2 regions of the Cellulomonas fulva genome follow, and region 2 is predicted to be linked to the other one. Evidence: predicted binding sites of a transcription regulator. Region 2 holds the regulator's gene; the other holds the start of a gene.
What was found. Region 2 encodes HrcA, which represses chaperone genes, less so after heat shock. Its sites were predicted from a motif close to TTNGCACTCGNNNNNNNCGAGTGCNAA; they were not measured.
Positions count from the first base shown of each region.

Region 1: a site for HrcA is predicted at 1,865-1,891, ahead of groL (chaperonin GroEL). Genes of this name have one in related genera too.

Region 1 covers NZ_JAHBOH010000001.1:539,159-546,342, forward strand. Annotated here, with positions in the region: gene groL (chaperonin GroEL) at 86-1,711, opposite strand; gene KIN34_RS02355 (glycoside hydrolase family 15) at 1,916-3,343, shown strand; gene KIN34_RS02360 (cold-shock protein) at 3,399-3,602, opposite strand; gene KIN34_RS17255 (LytR C-terminal domain-containing protein) at 3,701-4,321, opposite strand; gene napA (nucleoid-associated protein NapA) at 4,431-4,769, opposite strand; gene KIN34_RS02375 (uracil-DNA glycosylase) at 4,900-5,580, shown strand; gene KIN34_RS02380 (hypothetical protein) at 5,596-6,126, opposite strand; gene KIN34_RS02385 (signal peptidase I) at 6,123-6,725, opposite strand; gene KIN34_RS02390 (hypothetical protein) at 6,749-7,184, opposite strand, start outside.
Region 2 covers NZ_JAHBOH010000001.1:2,388,620-2,395,803, forward strand. Annotated here, with positions in the region: gene hemW (radical SAM family heme chaperone HemW) at 1-611, shown strand, start outside; gene KIN34_RS10635 (DUF4870 domain-containing protein) at 685-1,095, opposite strand; gene KIN34_RS10640 (DUF7847 domain-containing protein) at 1,291-2,223, shown strand; gene KIN34_RS10645 (DUF3097 domain-containing protein) at 2,282-3,145, opposite strand; gene hrcA (heat-inducible transcriptional repressor HrcA) at 3,370-4,395, shown strand; gene dnaJ (molecular chaperone DnaJ) at 4,494-5,633, shown strand; gene KIN34_RS10660 (16S rRNA (uracil(1498)-N(3))-methyltransferase) at 5,630-6,388, shown strand; gene KIN34_RS10665 (PhoH family protein) at 6,546-7,184, shown strand, end outside.

The DNA.
Region 1 (7,184 bases), 1.8 Mb from region 2:
GCGGGTGGGGACGGCGAACGGGCCGGTCACCGAGGTGACCGGCCCGTTCGGGTCCTCAGCGGCCGTCAGGCCGCGCGGGGGTGGCTCAGAAGCCGCCGCCGAAGTCCTCGCCACCGCCGGCGGGGACCGCGGGGGCCTTCTCCGGCTTGTCGGCCACGACGGCCTCGGTGGTGAGGAACAGCGCCGCGATGGACGCGGCGTTCTGCAGCGCGGAGCGCGTGACCTTGACCGGGTCGTTGACGCCCGCGGCCAGCAGGTCCTCGTACTCGTTGGTCGCGGCGTTCAGGCCGTGACCGGTCGGCAGGTTGCGGACCTTCTCCGCCACGACGCCGCCCTCGAGACCGGCGTTGACCGCGATCTGCTTGAGCGGGGCCTCGATCGCGAGCTTGACGATCTGCGCACCGGTCGCCTCGTCGCCCGTGAGCTCGAGACCCTCGAACGCCGACTTGCCGGCCTGGATGAGCGCCACACCACCACCGGCGACGATGCCCTCCTCGACGGCCGCCTTCGCGTTGCGCACGGCGTCCTCGATGCGGTGCTTGCGCTCCTTGAGCTCGACCTCGGTGGCCGCGCCCGCCTTGATGACGGCCACGCCGCCGGCGAGCTTGGCGAGGCGCTCCTGCAGCTTCTCGCGGTCGTAGTCCGAGTCCGAGTTCTCGATCTCGGCACGGATCTGCGCCACGCGACCGGCGATCTGCGACGCCTCGCCGGCGCCCTCGACGATCGTGGTCTCGTCCTTGGTGACGACGACCTTGCGCGCCTGGCCGAGGACCTCGAGGCCCACGGTGTCGAGCTTGAGGCCGACGGTCTCCGAGACGACCTGGCCACCGGTGAGGATGGCCATGTCCTGCAGCATCGCCTTGCGGCGGTCGCCGAAGCCCGGCGCCTTGACGGCGATCGAGCGGAAGACGCCCTTGAGCTTGTTCACGACGAGCGTGGCCAGGGCCTCGCCCTCGATGTCCTCGGCGACGATGAAGAGCGGCTTGCCGGACTGGATGACCTTCTCCAGCAGCGGCAGCAGGTCCTTGACGTTCGAGATCTTCGACTCGACGAGCAGGACGTACGCGTCCTCCAGGACGGCCTCCTGGCGCTCCGGGTCGGTGACGAAGTACGCCGACAGGAAGCCCTTGTCGAAGCGCATGCCCTCGGTCAGCTCGAGCTCGAGGCCCAGCGCGCTGGACTCCTCGACCGTGATGACGCCTTCCTTGCCGACCTTGTCGAGCGCCTCGGCGATGAGCTCGCCGATGGCGGTGTCGCCGGCGGAGATGGCGGCCGTGGCGGCGATCTCCTCCTTGGTCTCGACCTCCTTGGCCTGAGCCAGGAGCTGGGCGGTGACGGCGTCGACGGCCTTCTCGATGCCCTTCTTCAGGGCGATCGGGTTGGCGCCGGCCGCGACGTTGCGCAGGCCCTCGCGCACGAGCGCCTGGGCGAGCACGGTGGCGGTGGTGGTGCCGTCGCCCGCGACGTCGTCCGTCTTCTTGGCGACCTCCTTGACGAGCTCCGCGCCGATCTTCTCGTACGGGTCGTCGAGGTCGATCTCCTTGGCGATGGACACGCCGTCGTTGGTGATCGTGGGCGCGCCCCACTTCTTGTCCAGCACGACGTTGCGACCCTTGGGGCCGAGCGTGACCTTCACGGTGTCGGCGAGGACGTTCAGTCCACGCTCGATGCCGCGACGGGCCTCCTCGTTGAAGGCAATGATCTTGGCCATGTGGCGAGCGATCCTTCGTTGGGTTGGGTTCGGCCGACGAGCGCCCGCGACGGACGACGACGAGCCGCGCGGTCTTGTCCCGCTGGCCCGCCGTCTCACCCGGACGGCCTGGGTGGTTCTGTCACTCTCCACCGGAGAGTGCTAAGTCAATGGTTAGCACTCGACCCCCCAGAGTGCAAGGCGCGCGCCCGGTACTGTTCCCCCGTGCCCGGTGACGACGCCCGCACCGCCCGGCGGGTGCGCCGGGCGGCCCTGTGCGCCGCCGTCGCGACGGGCGCGCTCGTCGCCGCCGCGCTCCCCGTCACGTTCCCGGCCGGGGCGTCGCTCGCGGACGCGCGCGCCGCGGCGCCGGAGGGCGCACCGGCCCGGTACGCGACGGTCGAGCTGGACCAGGCGGGAGTCGGCATCGCGCCCGACGGGTCCGTGGTCGAGATCCCCGTGGGCGAGCCGGCGACGTTCCTGCCGGGCACGCGCGTCCTCGACCCGCGCGCCGGCAACTTCGCCGCGGTGCTCGACGGCCGCGAGACCGCGCCCGGGCTCGCCGCGGCCCGGGCGCTCGCCGCCGAGCAGCGCGCCTGGCTCGGCTCGGGCACCGTGCCCGGCGGCGACGGCCCGTACGCGGACCTCGCCCGGACCGCGCTGCTCGACCTGCGCACGCTCGTCCTGCCCGGGGGCGCCGCCGTCGCCGGCTGGTCCCCGTACTGGCGCTACGTCTGGCCGCGCGACGCCGCGTTCGCCGCGGTCGCGCTCGCCCGCACCGGGCACGTCGACGACGCGGTGGCGGTCCTGGGCTTCCTCGCGCGGGCCCAGGAGAGCGACGGCGGCTTCGAGGCGCGCTACCTGCCGGACGGCTCCGGGCCGCCCGACGACCGCGCGCGGCAGACCGACGGCAGGGGCTGGGCCATGTGGGCGGCGGGCGAGGTGCTCGCCGAGCTGCCCGCGGCCGACGCCGGCACGCGCCTCCTGCGGCGCACGGTCGCGCTGGAGCTCGCACCGCTGGTGGCACGGGCGCTGGACGGCACGGTCGCGCTGCTCGGCTCGGACGGGCTCCCGCCCGCGTCGCCCGACTACTGGGAGCGGAGCGAGCACCGGCTCACGCTCGGCACCGCCGCGCCGCTGGTGGCGGGGCTCGAGCAGGCGGCGGACGTCCTCGCCGCCGCGGGCGACGACGAGCGCGCGGCGACCGCGCGGCAGGCAGCGGACGCCGCGCGGACGGCCACGGTCGCGGCGTTCGCGCCCGGGGGCTTCGCGCGGTACGCCGAGGGCGGCAGCCGCGACGCGGCGACGGCGTTCGTCCTCGCCCCGTTCTGGGGGACCCCGGCGCCGGGTGCGCACGACGCGTGGCTCGCCTCCGCGGTCGAGATGCGCCGCCCCCTGGGCCTGGCCCCGGCGGGCGAGTGGCGCGACGACGGCATCACGTGGACCCCGCAGACCTCGCTCTACGCGTGGGTCGCGGCGGAGAACGGCGACGACGAGGCCGCGCGCGCGTGGCTCGACACGATCGCGACCCACCGCACCTCGGTGGGGGCGATCCCCGAGAAGGTGCTCGCCGACGGCAGCCCGGCCGCGGTCGCCCCGCTGTCCTGGAGCTCGGCGAACGTGCTGCTCGCGCTCGACGCCCTGGAGCGCTGACCGGTCCGGTGCCGCCGGGCGGTCCGGTGCCGCCGTGCGGTCCGCGCCGCCGGCGTCAGGCCGGGCGCACCTGCTCGGCCTGCGGGCCCTTGGCGCCCTGACCGAGCTCGAACTCGACCGCCTGACCCTCTTCGAGGGTGCGGTACCCGTCCACCTGGATCGCGCTGAAGTGGACGAACAGGTCCGCCCCGCCGGCGTCCGGCGTGATGAAGCCGTAGCCCTTCTCCGCGTTGAACCACTTGACCGTGCCCTGGGCCATGCGTGCGCTCCCTCTGCCGGGTCCCGCTTCCGGTGCCGCGCCGCTGCGCGGTGCGCCGAGCCTAGTGGGACCGAGGGTCGGGAGGGGAGGCCGGAGGGTCAGGAAGGAAGGGCCTCGGTGAGGACGACGACGATGCCGGAGCCGGCCTGCGCGGCGTCGAGGGTCACGGTCGTGAGCCCCAGCGTCGAGGCGACGAGCTCGGCGGTCCCCGCCTGGTCCTCGGTCGCGTAGTAGACGGTCGAGGTGGCCGGGGCGGTGCCGGAGAAGTTGTCGGCCGTCACGCTCGTGAACCCGGCCTCGGTGAGCTGGCCGGCGCCCGCGCCCGCGAGGCCCTGGATCCCCGCGCCGTTGTAGACGGTCACGGGCGTCGACAGGTCCGCCTCGGCGGTCGGCGTCGTCTCCTCGTCGGCCGGCTCGGACGTCTCGTCGGCAGGCTCGCTGGCCTCGTCGGACGGCTCCTCGCTCGCCCCGCCGGTCGCGGCCGAGGTGGGCGCGCTCGTCGTCGTCGGTGCCGCGGCCGAGCCGTCGTCCGTGCTCTGGTCACGCGACGCGAACGTGACGATCGCGTAGGCGAGCAGCGGCGCGATGACCAGGACCGCCACGAACGGCCACCACCGGCTCCACGCCGAGCGCGGTGCCCGGTGCACCCCACGGGGGGCCGTGGGGTCGGGTGGGGCGTCGAACTCGTCGTCCGGGTACGGGTAGTCGGCCTTGCTCACGGGACGAAGGCTATCCGGCCTGGCAGGGTGCTCCCGCCACGCGGGCCGACGGGCGTGTCAGGCGGCCGTGTCAGGCGGCCGTGTCAGGCGGCCGTGTCAGCCGGAGGGGTCAGCCGTCGACGCCGAGGCGACGCGCGGTGCGGGCGCGCTGGCGCGACGAGCGCATGCGGCGCAGCCGCTTGACCAGCATCGGGTCGTGCGCCAGGGCCGCCGGGTCGTCGATCAGGGCGTTGAGCACCTGGTAGTACCGCGTGGCCGAGAGGTCGAACAGCTCGCGGATCGCCTGCTCCTTGGCGCCGGCGTACTTCCACCACTGCCGCTCGAACGCGAGGATCGCGGCGTCCCGCTCGGTCAGCCCCTCGCCCGCCGTCGCGGCTGCCGGCGTGGCGTCCGGCGCGGTCGACGGACCCAGCGGCGTCGGGAAGGTCGCGGCGGTCATGGCGGCCATCGTAGGCCCGGAACCACACCCGTGTCATTCGCCTCGGCGGGTGGTCGGCGGACGGCCGAGGAGCGTGCGCGAGCGGGTAGGGCGATGTCCCGTGCCGGCCGTACCGGCGCGCAGTAGGGTCCCGGACGTGATCACCTCCACGGCGCCGCTGGACTCGGTGATGGCCCCCGACTGGGCCCGGGCGCTCGACCCCGTGGCCGACCACGTGCACGCGGCCGGCCGGTTCCTGCGCGAGGAGGTCGCGGCGGGCCGCGAGTACCTGCCCGCGCCCGACGCGATCCTGCGGGCGTTCGCGCGGCCGATGGCCGACGTGCGCGTGCTCGTCGTCGGGCAGGACCCCTACCCGACGCCCGGGCACCCGATGGGACTGTCCTTCTCCGTCCAGCCCGACGTGCGGCCGCTGCCGCGCTCGCTCGAGAACATCTTCACCGAGCTCGTCACGGACCTGGGCGTCGAGCGCCCGACGTGCGGCGACCTCACGCCGTGGGCGGACCAGGGCGTGATGCTGCTCAACCGGGTGCTCACGGTGCGTCCCGGGGCGCCGGCGTCGCACCGGGGCAAGGGCTGGGAGGCGGTGACGGACCGCGCGATCGCCGCGCTGGTGGAGCGCGGCGGCCCGCTGGTCGCGATCCTGTGGGGCCGCGACGCGCAGTCCCTCAAGCCCGCGCTGGGCGCCGTGCCGACCGTCGAGTCCGCGCACCCCAGCCCCCTGTCCGCGTACCGCGGCTTCCTGGGCTCGCGCCCGTTCTCGCGCGTCGACGAGCTCCTGGTGGCCCAGGGCGGCACGCCCGTGGACTGGCGCCTGCCCTGAGGCCACGGGTCGGGGTCAGGGCCGGCAGACCGGCGACGACGAGCGCGGGGTGTCGAGCGTGAGGTAGACCCCGGGCGTCTCGCCGAGGTTGGGGGCCAGGACCCCGGTGACGCGCGGCAGCGCGGAGCACGCCGAGGTGACGGTGCCGCCGTTGTTCACCGCGGCGACGCCGGCGCCCGCCCAGGACCAGCTCGGGTCGGCAGGGTCGGGCAGCAGCAGGTCGAACGCGATCCGCTGGTCGGCGCCGATCCCCGGTGCGGAGAAGCTCGCGTAGGCGTGGCCCGCCATCGCGCCCGCGCCCGCCGGCCAGACCTCGACGCGCACGCTGCCGTCCAGGACGGTGCAGGGCGTCGTCGCGTCGACCGAGCCGTCCGCGTCGCGCACGGTGCACGTGCTCGTCGTCGACCAGGAGCCGCCGGTGGCGGTCCCGCTCGCGGACGCGCGGTCGGTCCACGCGGCGCCCGTGACGCCGACGACGCCGGTGCACAGCGCGACCAGCGCGAGCGTCGCGAGCACGAGGAGCCGGGCGCGGGGCCGGCGGCTCATGTCGCCTCCCGCACCGTGGCCCGCGGCCGCGCGCCGGCGGGTGCGGCGGTGCGGGCGTCCGTAGGCTCCGGCGGGGCTGCGGCACGGGCCGCCGAGGGCGCGGTCCGGGGCAGGAGCGTGAGCGCCACCAGGCAGCCGACGGCGACGACGAGCGGCACGGCGACCGCGGGCCGGGTCAGCTCGGCGAGGACGTAGCCGACGCCCGGCACCTGCCAGCGCGGTGTCCAGACCTCGTCTCCGAGCCGGTACACCCCGCCGTCCTCCGCGTCGTTCGCGTCACCCTTCATGCGGACCTCCCACGTGCCGTCCGCGGCGGGCTCGACGGCCACCACGCGATGGGTCACCAGCGCTCCGGTGCCGTCGTTCGGGATCGTCGCGACGTCGCCCACCCGGAGGTCCGCGGTGGGCGACGGGACCGCGACCAGCACGTCGCCGGTCATGATCCCGGGCTCCATCGAGCCCGAGACCACGACGAGCGGCTTGATCCAGCCGAGCTGGGTGGCACCCCAGACGAGCAGGCTCGCGAGGCCGAGGAGGGCGACCAGCGTGAGCGCGAGGTCGCCGGCGCCCCGCAGGACGCGGCGGGCCGTGCTGGGCATGACGAACACTCCTCTCGGACGGGTCAGACGCTGGTCCCGGTGAAGACGATCGACAGCTCCTGCGAGCGCTCCTGGTTGGTGACAGGCCAGTCGTCGGGCACGGTCACCTCGACCGTGACCGTGGCGGTGTCGTCCGCGGCGAACGCTCCCGCGGGCACACCGGACAGGGCCACCTGCGGCGCCCCGTCGAAGCCGGTGCCGGACGCGGCCCAGCGCGCCTCCGCCTCGACCGTCATCGGGACGCTGCCGGCGTTCTTGACGTCGATCTCGAACGAGCGCGAGTCGCCGGGCACCAGGTCCGCGAGCTCCCTCGCCGGGATGGCGATGGCGTCGCCCTCGTCGGCGTCGACGAACTCGCCGCCGAATCCCCTGCCCTGCAGCTCGAAGGACGCGCCCGCGGCCGGCGCGGCGAACCACGCCTGGTCCGTCCAGGCGGCGGAGGTGGCCGCGGCGCCGACC
Region 2 (7,184 bases):
TCGAGACCGCGCTGGCGACGGGTGTGGACCACGTGTCGGCGTACGCCCTCGTGGTCGAGCCGGGCACCAAGATGGCCGCGCAGGTGCGCCGGGGCGAGCTCGCGCTGCCCGACGGCGACGACCAGGCGGCCAAGTACGAGCTCGCCGACGACCTGCTGGCCGCGGCGGGCCTCGGCTGGTACGAGGTCTCGAACTGGGCGCGCGGGCCGGAGCACGTGTGCCGGCACAACCTGGCCTACTGGCGCGGCGACGACTGGTGGGGGATCGGGCCCGGCGCCCACTCCCACGTCGGCGGTGTGCGGTGGTGGAACGTCAAGCACCCCCGCGCCTACGCCGCGCGCCTCGAGCAGGGCCTGAGCCCGGCGGCGGGCCGCGAGGTCGTGGACGACGAGGCGGCCGCGCTCGAGCGGCTCATGCTGCACGTCCGGCTCGCGCAGGGGATGCCCCTGGCGGAGCTCACGTCCGACGAGCGGGCGCGGGTCGCGGGCCTGGTCGCGGACGGGCTCGTCGACGGGCGCGCGCTGATCGCCGAGCGCCGGCTGGTGCTGACGCGGCGCGGACGCCTGCTGGCCGACCTGGCCGTGCGCACGCTGGCGGGCTTCGGCGGCTGACCCGCCCGTGCCCGGCCGACCGGCAGGACGGTCACGCCAGGACGGTCACGCCAGGACGGTCACTTCAGGACGGTCACTTGATGAAGCGGATGCTCACCGGGTACCGGTACCACTCGAACCGGCTGGCCGCGATGGCCGCCATGATCTGCAGCACGATCTGCAGGATCGCGGCGGCGATCAGGATGACCGCGCCGACCACGATGATCAGCAGGATCGAGCCGACGACGTAGGCGATGAGGAGCGTGAGCTGGAAGTTCAGCGACTCCTTCGCCTGGTGCTCCAGGTACGGTCCGCGGCCCCGGAACACGAGCCAGATCACGAGCGGCGCGAGGAACCCCGCGACGAACGGCAGCAGGTGGGCGAGGATCGCCCACGTCTTCTCCTCGTCGGGCCGCAGCGGCGGCGCGGCCGGCGCGCCGTAGCCCGGTCCGGGCGGCGGCGCGGCGTTCCAGGGCTGGTCGCCGGGCGGCGGGGGCGTGCTCATCGGGACTCCTCGGGTGCGCTCGTGCCTCGGGTCGCTCGCCCGTGCGGGCACGGTGCGCGCACGGGGCGTCCCCGCAGCGTATCGGGTGATCTTCACGCGGTGACCCCGCGCTGCGCGCAGATCCTTGACACGGTCCGCGCGCTTCGGTTCGCTTCCCCGGGGCCCAGGTCGGGCCCGACGAAGAGAGGGAGACGCATGAGCGACACCACGCCGCGACCGGAGGACGAGAACGCGCCCGTCCCGCCGGCCGACGGAGGCAGCCCGCAGCCGCCCGAGTCCCCCCTGGCACCCTCGGCGCCCGCCGCCCCGGCGGAGCCCACCGGCGCATACCCGCCGCCGCCCGCGCAGCCGAGCGGCGCCTACCCGCCGCCCGCCTCCCCGCCGCCGCCGGCTGCCCCGGCGCCCGGCGGGTACGGCGCGCCCGACGGCCAGCCGGTGGACGTCATGCAGGCGTTCACGTGGGGCTGGAAGAAGTTCACCGAGAACGTCGGCCCGATCCTGCTCGGCATCCTCGGCTACCTCGTCGCGACGGCGATCATCGTCGGCGTCCTGTACGCGGTCCTGGCGGCGACGCTGCTGGGGACGTCCGACGACCTGGTGCTCCACGACGACGGGTCCATCACGTACGGCTCCGGTCCGAACTTCTTCGTCCTGCTGGTCGTCGGCGGCCTGATCACCCTGGTCACGGTCGTGCTGTTCTCGATCCTGCAGGCCGGGTTCGTCCAGGCGGCGCTGCGGCTCTCGCGCGGCGAGGCGCTGAGCGTGGACACGTTCTACCGGTTCCGGAACCTGGGCGCCGTGGTGGTCGCCGCGCTGCTGGTCGGCGTCCTCACCGCCGTCGGGTACGCGCTCTGCTACCTGCCGGGCATCGCGGTCGCGTTCTTCGCGCAGTTCACGCTGTACTACGTCGTCGACCGCGGGCTCGGGGCCGTCGACGCCCTCAAGGCGAGCTTCGAGCTGGTCAAGAACAACCTCGGTCCGGTCGCGCTGCTGTCCCTGGGGATCGTCGTCGTCAGCGCGGTCGGCTCCCTGCTGTGCGGTGTCGGCCTGTTCGTCGCGCTGCCCCTGGCGCTGCTCGCGCAGGCGTACTTCTACCGCCGCCTCAACGGCGAGCCCGTCGCCGCCTGACGCGTCGCCAGGCACGACGAGGCCCCCGTCCCCTGGTGGGGGGCGGGGGCCTCGCGCGTCACGCGGTGACGAAGTCGATGAGCTCCTCGACGCGGCCCAGCAGGGACGGCTCCAGGTCGGCGTAGCTGCGCACGGTGCCCAGGATCCGCTGCCAGGCGCGCGCGACGTCGGCCTGGTCCTGCGCGGGCCAGCCCAGCTCGCGCAGGATGCCGCGCTTCCACTCGGTGCCGCGCTCGATCGTCGGCCACGCCGTCAGGCCCACCCGCTGCGGGCGCACCGCCTGCCACACGTCGACGTACGGGTGCCCGAGGACGAGCACCGTGCCGCCGGGCGCCGCGCGCAGGGCGTCGGCGGCGATGCGCGCCTCCTTCGAGCCGGGCACCAGGTGGTCGACGAGCACGCCGACGCGGCGGTCCGCGGACGGCGCGAAGTCGCGGACGGCGTCGACGAGGTGGTCCACGCCGTCGAGCAGCTCCACGACCACGCCCTCGACGCGCAGGTCGTCGCCCCAGACCTTCTCGACCAGCTCGGCGTCGTGCTTGCCCTCGACCCAGATGCGGCTGCCGCGCGCCACGCGGGCGCGCGCACCGGCCACGGCGCGCGAGCCGGACGCCGTGCGCTCCGGCGGGCGCGGCGCCGTCGTCGTGACGGGCGCGGTGAGGACCACGGGCTGCCCGTCCACCCAGAACCCGGGGCCCAGCGGGAAGGTGCGGGTCCGTCCGTGCCGGTCCTCGAGCACGACGACGTGCTGGCCGCCGGACTTCTCGACCCGCACGACCGCGCCGACCCAGCCGGTCGTGACCTCCTCGACGACGAGCCCGCGGTCGGCGGGCTGCGGCCGCGACGTCGGCCGGGCACGGTGGTGCCCGCTGCCGCCGCTGCCGGGCTCGTCCCCGAGCACGTCCGTGCCGTACCGGTCCATCACCCCTCGCTCACCCCTCGCTCACTGCTCCTCGCTGCTCCCTCGCCCGCTCGCCCGGTCCCGGGCCGGACTGCCCCGGCACCCTAGACGCTCGCGTCGTGCACCGCGCCGGAGCGCGCCGAGGAGGTGCGGGGCGCGTCGTCGTAGGATTGGCACTCGGAACGGGTGAGTGCTACCTGTCTGGGGACGGCCTGTCCGGGGACGCGCGGAGGGAGGACTGCGGGATGAGCGACGACCGGCGCCTCGACGTGCTCCGCGCGATCGTCGAGGACTACGTGTCCACGGGTGAGCCCGTCGGGTCGCGTGCCCTCGTCGAGCGCCACAACCTCGGCGTCTCCCCGGCGACGATCCGCAACGACATGGCGGCGCTCGAGGAGGGCGGCTACATCGCCCAGCCGCACACCTCCGCGGGCCGCGTGCCCACGGACAAGGGCTACCGCGTGTTCGTCGACCGGCTCGCGACGGTCAAGCCGCTCTCGGCTCCCGAGAAGCGCGCGATCGGCCAGCTGCTCGAGGACGCGGTCGACCTGGACGACGTGGTGGACCGCTCGGTCCGCCTGCTCGCGCAGCTCACGCACCAGGTCGCGGTGGTGCAGTACCCGTCGCTGCGGCGCTCGGCCCTGCGGCACATCGAGCTGGTGCCCGTGGGGGCGCGGCACCTGCTCGTCGTGCTGATCACCGACACGGGACGGGTGGAGCAGCGCACGCTCGAGACCCCCGGCGACGTCGACGAGCTCGTCGTCGTGCGGCTGCGCGCGGCCGTGAACGCGCACGTCGCGGGCCGCCGCCTCGCGGAGCTGGGCGACGCGGTCGAGGACCTGGCGGCGGCGTTCGGCCCGCAGGACGGCGCGCTGCTGCGGCAGGTGGTCGACGTGGTGGCCGAGACGCTCGCGCAGGAGAGCGAGGAGCGCGTGGTGCTCGCCGGCACCGCGAACCTCGCGCGCGGCGGCGGCCAGGACTTCGTGCGGACCATCGGCCCGGTGCTCGAGGCGCTCGAGGAGCAGGTGGTGCTGCTGCGGCTCCTGAGCGAGATGGCGGAGGACGCCGCGAGCGTCTCGGTCCGGATCGGCCGCGAGACGCAGCACGACGGCCTGGTCGAGACCAGCTTCGTGACCAGCGGCTACGGCGACGAGGGGGGCGCGTCGCTGGCCCGCGTCGGCGCCATCGGTCCGCTGCGCATGGACTACCCCGGGACCATGGCGTCGGTGCGCGCCGTGGCCCGCTACCTCACCCGCATCCTCGCGGGGTGACGCACCCGACGACGAGCGTGCCGGCCGCGTCGCGGCGCTCCACCACCTCGACGACCGCCTGACCCGACGAGCCCGCCAGGAAGCGAGCGAACCACGACGTGACCGACTACTACGAGGTCCTGGGCGTCCCGCGCGACGCGACGCCCGAGCAGATCAAGAAGGCCTACCGCAAGCTCGCGCGCGAGAACCACCCCGACGTCGCGGGCGAGGACCCGGGCGCCGAGGAGCGGTTCAAGGCCGTCTCCCGGGCCTACGAGGTCCTGGGCAACGCCGACAAGCGCCGGCAGTACGACCTGGGCTCCGACCCGTCCTCGCCCAGCGGCGGCATGGGCGGCGACGGCATGGGGGGCTTCGGCTTCCAGGACATCTTCGAGACGTTCTTCGGCGCCGCGAGCGGTGCCGGGGCCCAGCGCGGACCGGTGCCGCGCGCCCGGCGCGGCCAGGACGCGCTGGTCCGGCTCGACCTGGACCTCGCCGACGTCACGTTCGGCACGCACCGCGAGATCCCGGTCGACACCGCGGTCACCTGCCCCACCTGCAGCGGCACCTGCTGCCGCCCCGGGACGTCGCCCCGCACGTGCGAGGTCTGCCACGGCCGCGGCATGGTCCAGCGGGTGGCGCGCTCGTTCCTGGGCCAGGTCATGACGAACCAGCCGTGCGCGGCCTGCCGCGGCTTCGGCACGACGATCCCCGAGCCCTGCCCCGAGTGCTCGGGCGAGGGCCGCGTGCGCTCGCGCCGGACGCTGGGCGTCGACGTCCCGGCGGGTGTCGACACCGGCACGCGGATCAAGCTGACGGGCCAGGGCGAGGTCGGGCCCGCGGGCGGCCCGGCGGGTGACGTGTACCTCGAGGTGCGCGAGCGCCGGCACGAGCTGTTCGCGCGCGACGGCGACGACCTGCACGTGACGATGAGCGTCCCGATGACGGCCGCCGCGCTCGGCACGGTGCTGACGCTCGAGACGCTCGACGGCCCGCAGGAGGTCGACCTGCGCCCGGGCACGCAGCCCGAGCAGGTCGTCACGCTCAAGGGGCTGGGCGTCGGGCACCTGCACGTCGGCGGACGCGGCGACCTGCACGTGCACGTCGACGTGGCGGTGCCGACGGCGCTGGACGACGAGCAGACCGAGCTGCTGCGCCGGCTGGCGACGCTGCGTGGCGAGGAGCGTCCGGAGGCGCGGCTCGCGGCCTCCCACCAGGGCGTGTTCGGCAAGCTGCGCGACAAGCTCGCGGGTCGATGACCGCACCGGTCTTCGTCGTCGACCCCGGCCGCCTCGACGGCCTGGGCCCCGGCGGGGCGTTCCTGCTCGACGGCGCCGAGGGCCGGCACGCGGGCGTCGTGCAGCGCCGCGCGCCGGGGGAGCGGGTGGACGTCGTCGACGGCGCCGGCGTGCGGCTGGTCGGCACCGTCGCCGCGGTCGGCCCCGAGGGGGTCACGCTCGCGGTCGGCGAGGTGCGCCGCGAGCCGCGCCCGGACGTGCGCCTGGTCCTGGTGCAGGCCCTCGCCAAGGGCGACCGGGACGAGCTCGCGATCGAGGCCGCGACCGAGGTGGGTGTGGACGACGTGGTGCCCTGGCAGGCGGCACGGTCGGTCGTCGTGTGGCGCGGCGACCGTGCGGCGCGGTCCCGGGCACGCTGGCTCGGCACCGTCCGGACCGCTGCCAAGCAGGCACGACGAGCGTGGGTCCCGGGCGTGGACCAGGCGCTCGACACCAAGGCGCTCGTGACGCGGACCGGTGAGGTGGTCGCCGCCGGCGGCGCCGTGCTGGTGCTGCACGAGGACGCGACCGCGCCCCTCGCCGAGGCGCCGCTGCCGGCCTCCGGCGACGTGCTCGTCGTCGTCGGCCCGGAGGGCGGGATCGGGGACGACGAGCTCGCGCGGCTGGTGGAGGCGGGCGCCCTGACCGTGCGCCTCGGCCCGCACGTGCTGCGCACGTCGACCGCCGGCCCGGTCGCGCTCGCCCTGCTGGCGACCCGGCTGGGACGCTGGTCCTGACGCTTTTCCGCGAGGCTCGTGCGGGGCGCCGCACGTAGACTCGACCCTGAGCCGCCGGGCCCCGCCCCGGCCGGCCGGCACCGCTGTCCACACCCGAGCTGCACACCCGAGCTGCACACCCGCCCGACACCGAGGAGCGACGGCGCACGCCGAGCACATGACCGAGCCGACACCCGCACCGCGCACGACGACGCCCGCGCGCGTCGAGCACCGCATCACCGTCCCCGCCGACGTGTCGATGGTCGAGCTGCTGGGCCTGCACGACGAGGTGCTGCGCGAGATCGAGGCGGGCTTCACGGGCGTCGACGTGCACGTGCGCGGCAACGAGGTGCGGCTCGCCGGACCGGCAGGCGACGTGGCCCTCGTGACGCGCCTGGTGGACGAGCTCATCGAGATGACCGCCGCGGCGACGCCCCTGACGCCCGACGTCGTGCGGCGCACGGTCGCGATGCTGACCGCCGGCTCGAACGCGCGGCCCGCGGACATCCTGACCTTCAACATCCTGTCCTCGCGCGGCCGCACCATCCGGCCCAAGACCGCGGGCCAGAAGGAGTACGTCGACGCGATCGACCGCAACACGGTCACGTTCGGCATCGGACCGGCCGGCACGGGCAAGACGTACCTCGCGATGGCCAAGGCCGTGCAGGCGCTCAACGACCGCACGGTCAACCGCATCGTGCTGACGCGGCCCGCGGTCGAGGCCGGCGAGCGGCTCGGCTTCCTGCCCGGGACGCTCGCGGAGAAGATCGACCCCTACCTGCGCCCGTTGTACGACGCGCTGCACGACATGGTGGAC